One region of the Salinicoccus sp. ID82-1 genome, then DNA from elsewhere that is predicted to be linked to it. Evidence: riboswitches for the same ligand, from Rfam matches in the RefSeq annotation. Region 1 holds a riboswitch; each other region holds the start of a gene.
What was found. A riboswitch is a leader RNA that binds a small molecule or an ion and turns the genes downstream of it on or off. The one in region 1 is predicted to bind thiamine pyrophosphate.

Region 1 (3,116 bases):
TGTGCTTCCGCCTTTTCTCCGCTCATGATCGGGGATGCACCGGCAGCGAGCATGCCGTTGGCAGTAAAGTTTTTGACGACGTCATTCGTTATGCAGACAACCAGTGGACTTTGTATTTTCAGTTTCTCTATACGTTTCATATTCTAGTCTCCTCTATAGCTGAAATGGTTCACCGGGCCGTTGCCCTTTCCAATTCCAGGATTATTTCTGATTGCTGAACTGATATACTTCTTCGCCAGCCTGAAACTTTCTTCAAGTGTTTTGCCCTTTGCAAGTTCTGCAGTGATGGCTGCTGAGAAAGTGCAGCCTGTTCCGTGTGTATTCGACGTTTCAATACGTGGTTCGGAAAGTTCGATGGTGGTGTCTCTTGTGAACATATAGTCCACGGCATCTCCTTCAAGATGCCCCCCCTTTATGATGACACTCTGAACACCGATTTCCTTCACAAAAATATCCGCAGCTTTTCTGATATCCGTGGCATTTTCAATTTTGATGCCTGCTATCTTTTCCGCTTCGTGGATGTTCGGTGTCACACTGGTGGCAGCGGGCAGCAGGGTCTCTCTTAGAAAATCGATTGATGCCTCCTCTATCAGTGCATCTCCGCTCGTGGCAATCATGACTGGATCGATGATGTACGGTATATCATACTGGTCTGCTGTTCGAGCAATAATTTCCATCATATCGACTGTTGCGATCATACCGCTTTTCATTGCGTGAGGCATTTCATCACTGAAGACGCTGTACAGCTGTTTTTCCAGAAAATCGACTGACACATTGAAAACATCCTGGACACCCATAGTGTTCTGGGCAGTCAGCGATGTTACAGCAGCCATCCCATATACACCACGTGAATGAAATGTCTTGCTGTCGGCCAGTATCCCTGCACCGCCTGTCGGATCATTACCGGCAACCGTCAGAGCAATTGGAAATCTAGACATTGATACCCACTCCATCCCATCGTTCTTTGGTGGCAGCCATATTGAAGAAACGTCTTTCATGCTCTGTGCTTTCGACATAGTTTTTCTTGAGCACGTCCACTTCTTTTTCAGCCATATGCATTGCGGCATCATCGATGATGCTGAACATGACATCTACCGTATCGTTCATATCATTCGCATAAAACTCGAACCACTTCCTATATGGATGGTCCGCTGCAAAAGTATTCTGTTCCATTGCCATCTGTCCGAGTCTGCGGTAGACATAGGGGCATGGTGCCATTGCACTGATTGCATACGCAATGTCCTCTCTTGTGCAGGCGTTGAAGTACATATGCTTGATATAGTGGTCTGCTGATGGATACCATTCTCCATTTTCTATGATATCTTCATACGGTCTGTTCACTGCACGTGCCAGAACAGCGTGCGCCTCGCTTTCTCCATCCAGCAGGAAAGTCATCTGGCCCATCATGAACCTGACCGTCTCCTTTGAATCCGTCTTCGACATCAGCATTGCGTAGAGCTTCGCAAATTCTTCCAGATACAACGCATCTGCACGCAAGTAGTGCATGACGGCATTATCATCAATATCTCCATGGACCAGCCCCTGTATGAATGCATCCGTATAGATGGCTTCGATCATTGGTTCGGTTTCTTTCTTCAATATCTCGCTCAGCATAGCATTTCTCCTTTTTACATAGTAAAAACCCATTTCCAGCATAGGAAATGGGTTCAGTAAGAAGACAAGGAATATCCGACCAAACCACTTCTCTACGCTGGCATTATCCAGATCAGATCAAAGGGATCAGCCACATGGCTGTCTCAGCAGAATTGCACCCCTAGTGGTACTGCTATTCAATTATCTTGAATGTTAATGGAGACGAATGGAAAAGTCAACTGTTAACCACGCGAATATATGCATATTGACTGTACATTTTGAACGTATATACCTGATATGTTACAGTGGGAGTGTAGGCGTCTTTAAACAGCCATGTAAAAAATCTATAAGGAGGATATTATGTCTGCCAATAAGAGTGTCATGTACATTCTCATCGGCATCGCTGTAATTGCAGCAATTACAGGCGGAATCAGCCTGATGAATGACAGTACCCCAAGCACTGGGCAAATTCTAGCACTGGTAGGTTTTGGTGCGATACTTGTTGTTGCTGCACTTGGATTCATCGTCAGACTCTTTACTAGAGGAAAATAGTTTGATGCCAGCAACCATTAGTAATCCCCCCATGATACTTCATGGGGGGATTCATTTTATTGTTTATTTTATTGTCTAATTGGTTTTTTCAGCAGTCCGAGAATCAACGCTGAAACGGCTGTACCGATAAGGAGTGAGACAAGAAACATGAGTTTTCCTTCTCCGATCGTCAGGGCGACAAACAGTCCACCGTGTGGTGCATTGATGGATGTTGCGAATGCCATGGCGAGTGCGCCTGCTGTTGCAGAACCGACGACCATGGATGGAATGACTCTCAGTGGATCGGCTGCTGCGAACGGGATGGCACCTTCTGTGATGAATGATGCCCCCATGATGACGTTTGTCGGACCGGAAGATCTCTCAACTTCCGTGAATCTGTTTCTGAATACCATTGTGGCAACTGCGATGGCAAGTGGTGGTACCATACCTCCGATCATTGCTGCTGTGATCGGTTCAGGGTTATTGGCGGAAAGTGCTGCAATACCGAATGCATAGGCTGCCTTGTTGATCGGACCGCCCATGTCGATGGCCATCATGCCGCCGACAATGGCGCCGAGCAGTACAATGTTCGTTCCACTCATGCTGCTGAGTGTCGTATTCATCCATTCGTTCAGTGCTGTTGCTGGCGGATCGACAATATAGTACATGATGACGCCGGTCAGGAATACACCGACCAATGGATAGAGCAGGACAGGTTTCAAGCCTTCAAGTGCCTGTGGCAGGTTTTCCATCACTCTCTTTATACCGACCATCAGATAACCGGCAAGGAAACCGGCAATCAGACCGCCGAGGAATCCTGAGCCCATTGTCGAAGCCATGAGTCCACCGATCATACCTGGTGCGAGACCTGGACGGTCGGCGATGCTCATCGCGATGAAGCCGGCCAGTATTGGAATCATCAGCTGGAATGCGTTGCTGCCGATGAAGTTGATCATTTCGGCAATCGGGCTGTACTCAACGCTCTCAGGATC
Region 2 (3,116 bases), 160 kb from region 1:
CTCGTCGTCTATGTACTGCTGTCATCGACACAGTACCTTGCCGCCTTCATGATGGTCGGGCTGTCGCAGCGCACGGTGTACAAGCTGCGCTCGAGACTGTTTTCGCATATGCAGAAACTGCCGGTACGCTTCTATGACAAGCGCCAGCACGGCGAACTGATGAGCCGGATGACAAATGATATCGAGACCATTTCACAGACGCTCAATACATCATTCATCCAGTTCACGACAAGTGTCGTCACACTCATTGGGACCATCAGCGTCATGATCTATCTGAGTCCATTGCTGACCCTGCTCACGGTGCTGATCATTCCTGTACTGATATTCGCTGTCGGCTTCATCACACGGCGCACCGGTCCGCTCTATAAGAAGCGGCAGCGTGCCACAGGTGAACTGAACGGCTACATCGAGGAGATGGTCTCCGGCCAGGAGATCGTCAAAGTGTTCTCCCAGGAGGAGACGGCGATCAAGAACTTCAACGAAAAGGCCGGCAGTCTTCGGGACATTACATTCTGGGCATTCCTGTATGCCGGGTTCATTCCTAAAGTGATGAATATGCTTAATAATATCAGCTTTACGATTGTTGCGGGTGCCGGCGGGCTGCTGGCGCTCTCGGGCACTGGCCTCGTCACCATCGGAACCATTGTGGTATTCGCCGAGTATGCGAGGCAGTTCACCCGTCCGCTTGCCGACCTGTCCAACCAGTTCAATCAGGTGCTGTCGGCCATCGCCGGTGCTGAGCGTGTATTCGGCATCATGGATTCCGAAACCGAGAACGACCATGGAAAAATTGAAGATAAGACCATCAAAGGCGAAATCGAGTTTGACGATGTCTCCTTCTCCTATGATCCAGAGCAGAAGACACCGACGATCAGAAATCTAAGCTTTAAGATAGCAGCCGGTGAATCCGTGGCACTGATAGGTGCCACAGGCGCAGGAAAGACGACTGTCATGCAGCTGCTGGCCCGGTTCTATGAAACGGATTCCGGCCAGGTGCGGATCGATGGAGAGGATATTCTCGACTATGCCCGTGCCACTGTACGCTCCCAGACGGCATTCGTCCTGCAGGACCCATATCTCTTCGAGTCGACCATCCGGGAGAACATCCGCTATGGGAAGCTCGATGCGACGGATGACGATGTTGTTGAGGCCGCCAGGCTCGCCAATGCCCATGACTTCATCGTCGAGCTTGAAAACGGCTATGACACCATCCTTGAAGCGGATGAAGGTTTCATTTCACAAGGACAGAAGCAGCTGATTTCGATTGCCCGCGCACTGATCACGGATCCCGCCATTCTGCTGCTGGATGAAGCGACGAGCAGCATCGACACTGTGACGGAGCTGAAAATCCAGGAGGCACTGGAACGGCTCATGAAGGACCGCACAAGCATCATCATCGCCCATCGGCTCAATACCATCAAGGCGGTGGATCGGATCTTCGTCATGGATCTCGGTGAACTGGTCGAAAGCGGCTCTGAGCAGGAACTTCTCCGACAGGAGGGGCGCTACTACCAGATGGTGTCAGATAATAAATAGCTTCACAAATCATCAGAAGTGTATTACCATGGATACAACCGAATAAGAAACGACCACTAGGGGTGTCCGTTTGGACTGAGAATCACCCTCATTACCTGATCTAGATCATACTAGCGTAGGGAAGTGGCATATTTTCCTATAAATATGCACACCACTCCGCTAGTGGTGTGTTTTTTATTTGGAAAATAATGTCTGGAGGGTTTTACCATGGTAAGAAAAAACGGATTGACATTGACCGATGTACTGGTCACGGTCGTCATCGCACTCGTGTTTGCATTCATCTACTCGATATGGGGTGGTGTCTATACGGCACTCGAACCCCTTGGTCTGCATCTGAACCAGCTGCTTTACGGCATGTGGTTCATCGCAGCAGTCGTCGCCTACCTGATCATCAGAAAGCCAGGTGTGGCACTGATTGCTGAATTCGCAGCCGCGTCAGGGGAGACGATCGTCATGCTGCAGTTCGACGTCATGCTGATCGTCTATGGATTGATCCAGGGACTGGCGTGTGAAATTGTCTTTGCAGTCGTGAAGTATAAGAGCACTTCGCTGATGGTGGCAGTTGCGGCTGGTGTGGCAGCGGCGCTTTCAACATTGCCGCTCGACTGGTATTACGGTTATCTTGGACAGCTTGCAACGTGGAATCTGCTGCTCATGTTCGGCTTCAGAGTGCTGAGTGGTGCACTCATTGCCGGCGGACTTGCCCATCTGCTGTACCAGGGGCTGAAAGGAACCGGCGTACTGAAACTGGTCGGACAGAAGGCCACAGCCGATGAAGGACTGTAGGAATGGCCATCGCAGTCAAAAACCTCAGATTGAAGTTCCCGGAGGCACAAGCGCGCCTGTTTACAGACCTTGAACTCACAATAGAGGATAAGGAAAAGGTGCTGATTGTCGGACCGAGTGGCTCAGGCAAGAGTACTCTGCTCAACGTTCTCGGGGGACTCATTCCGAACGTCATCGATGTACCGATGAAGGCCGATCAGCTGGAGCTTCCGAATTCCGGTGCCTATGTCTTCCAGGATCCGGATTCCCAGTTTACGATGCCCACGGTGGCAGAGGAGCTTGCATTCATCATGGAGAACAGGCAGGTCGAAAGAGAGGATATGGACCAGAGAATCGTGCAGATACTCAGTACGGTCGGTCTTGATATCGATCCCGCTGCAGCCATCCACACACTGTCCGGCGGCATGAAGCAGAAGCTTGCCATCGCAAGTGCACTGCTGCAGCAGGCGGACACGCTGTTCCTGGATGAACCGACGAGTATGCTCGATGAGGGGTCTGCCGAACATTTGTGGGAAACCATCCAGCAGATGTGGGACGGCCGCACGGTAGTAATCATCGAGCACCGCGTGGAGAATATATGGGATAAGGTCGACCGTGTCATACTCATGGATGACCAGGGCCGGATCGACAGGATAGGGCCGCCGGATGAAATGCTCGAAAACCACCGGGATGCACTTGATGCGTTCGGCGTATGGCATCCTGAATCCTGGCACAATGCTCCACGTCTTCCTGAAATAAAAGCACAGTCGGATGTACTGCTAGAAGCCCGCGACCTGGTGGTCAGAAGAGGGAAA
Region 3 (3,116 bases), on a different contig from region 1:
CGAGCCATTCGGCGATGACGGCGCCCATCACGCTGTAGGTGGCGGAGATTTTGAGCCCTGAAAAGAAGTAGGGCAGGGCACTCGGCCATTCGAGCTTGAAAAAGATCTGCCGGCGGCTGGCACCGATCATCTGCATGTAGTTCCTGAGTGTCGGACTGGTCTGGCGGAATCCGTCGATCAGCGACACGGCGACCGGAAAGAAGCAGACGAGTGTGATGATCAGAATCTTCGGCAGAGCGCCGAATCCGAACCATAGTACCAATAGTGGCGCCAGTGCGATGATCGGTATGTTCTGCGACAGTACCATGAGCGGATAGAGGCTCTGCCTCGCCTGCGGAATGAGGTGGAGCACTACCGCAAGGACGATGCCGACAAAGACACCGATGGCGAATCCGCCGAGCGCAATCTGTATGGTCGACAGCGTATGCCCGAGCAGCCTCGGATAGATCGCAATGCCTTCCTGGATGATCTGGATGGGACTTGGCAGCATCCAGTCGGCAATATTGAAAATACTTACCGCAAGCTGCCAGATGACCAGTATCAGAAGTATCGCCAGAATCGGCGGTCCGACACGCCATGATGAAAGTCGTCGCATTTACTATTCCTCCAATTTATTCAGCTCCGGGCAGAAATTCGTTCGTGTATGCCTGTTCCACATCGAGTTCCGATTCAATCAGTTCATTTTCATACATCCAGTCGCTGTAGTTCTGCCACACATCCTGTGCCTGATATCCCCAGTATGGCGCATCGCCCTGGTAGACGTCCACCAGCCACTCCTGGCTCGCCCTGACGAGTTCCGGATCAAGGTCCGGCTCAGCCTCGATCAGATGTTCCGCAGCCGCCTCAGGCTGCTCCATCGCAAACTGGTAGCCTTCCGCCGTCGCTTCGGTGAACGCGCGGACAGTCTCCGGGTCGCTGTCGATCAGGTTCTGGTTCGTCATCAGTACAGGGGTATAGAAATTGAGTGCATCCGAATACTCGGTGAAGTCGATCGTATTGAGCGGGAAGTCGCGGAGCTCCGCTTCAATTCCTGTCCAGCCATAGTAGATCCAGGCAAAGTCGACGTCACGCTGTACAGCTGTGAAAAAGTCCGTGTCGCCGATGTTCAGAATATCTACTTCGCTGATATCCGCACCGTCCGCCTGCATGATGGACGCAATCGTCTCCTCCTCGATCGGCGAGCCGTAGCCGCCGTATGTCTGTCCTTCAAGGTCGGACGGCGTCTCGAGCCCATACTCCTCCGGTGAGGCAAGGACTGATGTATTGTCCTGGATGATTGCAGCGAGTGATACGATATCGACACCCTGGAGACGGGCCTGGGTGACGTTCTCCTGGGCACTGATGCCGAAGTCGCCATTGCCGGTGGCAACCGTCTGTTCTGCACCCGCTTCACCCGGCAGAACGATATTCACGTCGAGCCCGCGTTCCTCGTAGTATCCTTCCGCCTGTGCGGCATAGATGCCCGTATGGTTCGTATTCGGCGTCCAGTCGAGGACGAATGTAATCTCCTCCAGTGCTCCGTTTTCTGCCGAACTGCCATCATCGGCATTGTCGCCATTGCCGCATGCGGCAAGAAACAGTGCAAGAATGATGGGAAATAAAATCTTCTTCATATGGAAACTCCTCTCAAAATGGCGGTGTCCTGCATCCGATAGAAATGGGAATACAAAAAAACACCTTCCGTATCTGGAGGCGTCAAGAACTGTAAGACGATACACGAGTGCCGTATATGCGCTACACATTCCCTACGCTGGTATTATCCAGATCAGGTCAAAGGGTCAGGTCATGCCTTCTCAGCCTCATACGGCTCCCCTATGCATCAAATATTCTATTGATATGTCCATTATACCATGGCGACAAATCAAGTCCAAGGTGCAGGAATCAGAATCCGGACAATGAAAAAAGGCGTCTTCCGGGCATATTGCTCGAAAGACGCCTGATGATTCTATTCTGTCAGATCCCTCTCCATGTACACATGCGGGATGCCGGCATCCATGAATTCATCGGAGGAGACAGTATAGCCAAGCTTCCTGTAGAAATCGATGGCATGCACCTGGGCACCAAGCCTGGCACGGGTATAGCCGGTCTCACGTGCATGGGAGTGGACGAATGCCATCAGTTCACGGCCGAGGCTTCTGCCGCGTGCTTCAGGCAGCACAGCCATACGTTCCACTTTGATCATTTCGTCATCGGCCGGACGGTAACGGACAGTGCCGACCGGTTCCTCTTCAATCAGCAGTATGTGTGTGGCCACGTCTTCATAATCATCGACCTCACGGTCCATCGGCACATTCTGCTCCTCTACAAAGACACGTTTACGGATGGCAAGACACTGGTTGTACAGGATATTGTTGTCTGCGACTTTAATTTCCATCGAAATTCCTCCTACATTGCATTCTTGCGCCGGATGGCGGTGAACTGCCAGAAGATCTTGAGCTGTTCCAGGTTCCAATAGGCCAGACCGAGCGACAGGGCAGGCTTGGTGTTGAACTTCATGCCGCTCGCTTCAGCTGCTGCAAGTGCGAGATACTGGATGTGCGGCTTCAGTTCCTTGAAAGGTGCCGACAGCCGCTCATCCTCCCTGATCCAGTCCATCGGGAAGGTCAGCTCGAAAATGTTGATGCGGCGGTAAATGTCCGGCATGGCGATGATGTAGCATGCCGCATCCACCTCGGGATTCTTCAGCGCTTCCGCGAAGTACCCCCGGATGGAGAGGAACATCTCCTTGTGCTCATGGTTCTGGTAGTAGTACGTATCCTCTATGGCAGGCTGGCCGCTGTGCTTGATCTGATCATCCAGGTAATCGAACATTTCATTGATATTCGTTTCCTTGTCGTAGGTTTTTCTCATCATCATCCGCTCCTAGACTTCATTTTGCGCACGATCATAGCTGTCGTAGCTTCCGGTGCCGTTGTACTCCTCCGTGCTTTCCTCGTAGTATTCGCCAGTGTTCTCTTCATAATTGTACTGTTCAGTGCTTTCTTCGTAGTTGTACTGTTCTGTACTGTCCTCCTGGATGCTTTCGGAACCATTACCATCTTCCGGTGCCCAATAGTCATCCTCTTCGGTCGTTGCACCTTCCTGAGAGGTGCCTTGTTCTGTAGTAGCATCTTCCG
Region 4 (3,116 bases), 410 kb from region 1:
GTCGATACTCCCCATTCTGCAGTTTTCAAAGAGCGTATTCTCGAGCTTGTCTTCTGATAATACTGCCAGATTCAATATGGAATCTTTGAACATCAGGTTTTTAATGGAGCATTTATCAAAACCGCTGCCGACGAGCTTGCAGTTGGTGAATTCCACCCGATGGATGGAAGCTTTGGAAAAATTGACGTTCGACAGATCACAATCCATAAAATGAACATCCAGCAAATCTGCATCCGTGAACGTACTGCCTGAAAAATTGCATCCTTTGACGACAGAACCATATATTTTCAGACGATCCATTGTTTCATTGATGTATTCCGAATCAACCACCTCTCGATCTTCGAGCATCTGATCTTCATCTTGGTGTCATCAAAAATATAAGCGGATTCCGGGTCTTCCGGATCCGTGTAGAGGAAGTTCTCAAGCAGATGGTCGATTGTGAGTTTTGCCCACTCTATCCCTTTTTTATCGTTCAAAAACTCCAACCCTTCAAGAAGGGAGTATGTTGTGGAAGTATGTCTGAGCACGTTATAGAACCCAATCCGTTTATCGAAATGGGGAAATTTGCCGTATTCATATCTGTCGTCGGTGTCTATCTGATCTTTCAAATACTGAGTTGCGGTCTGTATCAGTCTGCGGTACTCGGACTTTTTCTGATGGCCGCCGATCTTTCTGATGCCATGCATACTGCCTCCGGCATTCAGTTCGAACATCTTGTCTCCTTCAACGAGATAGCCTCTGGTCTGAAAACGGATCACCGATTTATTCATGTATTTTTTGTGAAAATAAATGCCTTTATAGGCCTTGTACTTCTTAAGATATGTATTGATATTCCTTTCACATACAAACAGGTTCTTTTTCCTATCTCCCGGGACCGGTCTGACAAAAGCATTCGCGTTGATTTCCTCGGGCAGGAAAGCCAGGCTATAGTGCTTGTCATAGGCAATGCCATAGTCGATATAATTGCGGCGTGTCTGCTGCATACTGCTAAGCACTTGCGAGAAAGGCACCTCTTCTTCCGAAATGATGAAGTCGGCTTTAAGCCACTCAGTAGAATGTCCAAGGTCTGATAGTTTCTTCATCTCATCCTTAATTTTCTTCTGGAAAAAATTATTGTTCTTCACCTTGAAAACATGCGCCCTTCTGTTCTTGAATCCGAGCGATATGATAATCCATTCAGAAGTCAAAAGGTCTTTTCTATTGCGTAAATCCTCTATCATTTCGATATTCACTGCTTCTACCTCTCTCCTGTGAAATATAGTCAGAATCTTTTTTTTTTTTGAACACGCCCCATTATATGCATAATAAGTAAAAATTGTAAAATATATCGGTGGAACCGCATTCAGTAAATCATTGCGTTGCGCTTTACATTTTTCGCCGGTTTCCCTATCATTGAAGGTGAAATGAAAACTGCATACCGATGTGCACTAGGGGAGCTGTCAAAGGCTGAGACGGGATTTCCGGACCCTCAACACCCGATCTGGATAACACCAGCGTGGGAAAGTGCGGCGGGTATGAGCACCATACCTCTGCTGCATTTCCTCGGGGAGTGCAGTTTTTTATTTTCAATCAGACTTTGGAGGTATGATGTATGGCAACAGAATGCGGCACGGAAAGAATAGCAGGCTGCCAGTTCAACTTGAGTGTAATGAGCGATGATTTTGTGGATGTCATCCTGGGTTCGCTGGATGCGGTGGACATGTCGAAAGTCTGGCGGGATACGGATGATGTCACAACATGTGTGCGTGGACGTGTCGAGCATGTATTCGATGTGGTCAAGGCAGTCTATCTGCATGCTGCAAAGACCGGGAAGCACGTGGAGATGAGTGGCACATTCTCAATCGGATGTCCAGGCGATTCCTCCGGTGATACGTATATGGATGCTTCGGCAGAACGCATGAATGAACCGGCTGTTGCAGATATCCAGCAGAAGGCCGGCTGCAAATTTGCGCTCTACCCGATGAACACAACCAGCTACATGGATGTCATCTATGAGCAGATCGACCTGTCGAAGGCGCGCGGCGTAGAAGTCAGTCCCAGCCACTATTCCACTCGATTGGATGGAGAAGTGAATGATATATTCAATGCAATCGAAGAGGCTTTCACCAAGGTGCAGGAAGTGGTCAGTCATACGACGACGACATTCACCATCTCGGCGAACAGCCCCTCAAGCAAGAAATAGATGCACGATGAAAACCCTGGGTGAATGGTCACCCAGGGTTCCTTTATTTTACGACGCCCATCAGAAATCCATCGTAGCCTTTCTGACCGACAGTCTGGATGGCAGTCGTCTCGATACGGTCGTCCTTCGAGAGCTGGTCGAACATGTCGCGGATCTGCGGCACTGCTTTTTCGTCTGTGTCTTCGATGATTTTTCCGCGGCGCACTACATTATCCACGATGATGGTTGCGCCCTTTTTTGACAGCTTCAGCGCCCAGTTGAGATATTCGGAATTGTTCTCCTTGTCCGCATCAATGAAAATGAAGTCAAAGCGTGGGTAGCCTTTTTCAAGGATTGAGGGCAGCGTCGACAGCGCCTCGCCTTCAATGACTTCGACTTCCGCTGAAATACCAGCGGATTCGATATTTTCCCTTGCCATTTCGGCATGCTTCGGATTCACTTCAAATGTTGCCATGCGACCCTCTTCTGGCAATGCACGCGCCAGCCAGACAGTACTGAATCCACCGTGCGTACCGATTTCAAGAATCGTTTTGGCCTTCGCCATCTTGGCCATGAGATGAAGCATCTTTCCATGCGCACGCGATACTTCGATCGACGGCATCTCCGCTTCCTCATTCTTCTTCAGAATATGCTCCATCGTTTCATCCGTCGTCGCCAGCTTTTCCTCGAAATAAACATCCACTGCCCGCCATGTCTCTTCCATTTGAGAAACCTCCATCAATCGATTTCTGTACACTTACCCGCCCAGACGGTGAAAGGAAACGTTTAATTGGGCTGTTCGACTTATTTTTCTTACATGCATGCTGCTTCTTTATTTTCCAGGGTTCAGATACTGTTCAGACTGTCCTTTCGGAATGCTCAGCGACTGCCAGTCCGACCCCTTGATCTGCTTGCCGATGAACATCATCTGGCCGATATGCATTGCGTAATGAGA

Region 2: linked by a shared signal. The riboswitch ahead of J4760_RS01675 (ECF transporter S component) and the one ahead of tenA (thiaminase II) in region 1 are both predicted to bind thiamine pyrophosphate.
Region 3: linked by a shared signal. The riboswitch ahead of J4760_RS08050 (ABC transporter substrate-binding protein) and the one ahead of tenA (thiaminase II) in region 1 are both predicted to bind thiamine pyrophosphate.
Region 4: linked by a shared signal. The riboswitch ahead of J4760_RS00485 (Ykof family thiamine-binding protein) and the one ahead of tenA (thiaminase II) in region 1 are both predicted to bind thiamine pyrophosphate.

Annotation. Positions count from the first base shown of each region.
Region 1 covers NZ_JAGFLY010000001.1:500,615-503,730, reverse strand. The annotation lists gene thiM (hydroxyethylthiazole kinase) at 1-140, opposite strand, end outside; gene thiD (bifunctional hydroxymethylpyrimidine kinase/phosphomethylpyrimidine kinase) at 144-938, opposite strand; gene tenA (thiaminase II) at 931-1,614, opposite strand; TPP riboswitch at 1,687-1,786, opposite strand; gene J4760_RS02505 (hypothetical protein) at 1,954-2,145, shown strand; gene J4760_RS02500 (PTS fructose transporter subunit IIABC) at 2,214-3,116, opposite strand, start outside.
Region 2 covers NZ_JAGFLY010000001.1:337,505-340,620, forward strand. The annotation lists gene J4760_RS01670 (ABC transporter ATP-binding protein) at 1-1,536, shown strand, start outside; TPP riboswitch at 1,585-1,675, shown strand; gene J4760_RS01675 (ECF transporter S component) at 1,744-2,322, shown strand; gene J4760_RS01680 (ABC transporter ATP-binding protein) at 2,325-3,116, shown strand, end outside.
Region 3 covers NZ_JAGFLY010000003.1:48,308-51,423, reverse strand. The annotation lists gene J4760_RS08055 (ABC transporter permease) at 1-595, opposite strand, end outside; gene J4760_RS08050 (ABC transporter substrate-binding protein) at 612-1,613, opposite strand; TPP riboswitch at 1,726-1,824, opposite strand; gene J4760_RS08045 (GNAT family N-acetyltransferase) at 1,946-2,374, opposite strand; gene J4760_RS08040 (DUF2538 family protein) at 2,386-2,853, opposite strand; gene J4760_RS08035 (LCP family protein) at 2,863-3,116, opposite strand, start outside.
Region 4 covers NZ_JAGFLY010000001.1:90,066-93,181, reverse strand. The annotation lists gene J4760_RS00495 (pentapeptide repeat-containing protein) at 1-348, opposite strand, end outside; partial or broken gene J4760_RS00490 (poly(glycerol-phosphate) alpha-glucosyltransferase) at 473-1,232, opposite strand; TPP riboswitch at 1,420-1,519, shown strand; gene J4760_RS00485 (Ykof family thiamine-binding protein) at 1,592-2,182, shown strand; gene J4760_RS00480 (O-methyltransferase) at 2,226-2,885, opposite strand; gene J4760_RS00475 (DUF1572 family protein) at 2,994-3,116, opposite strand, start outside.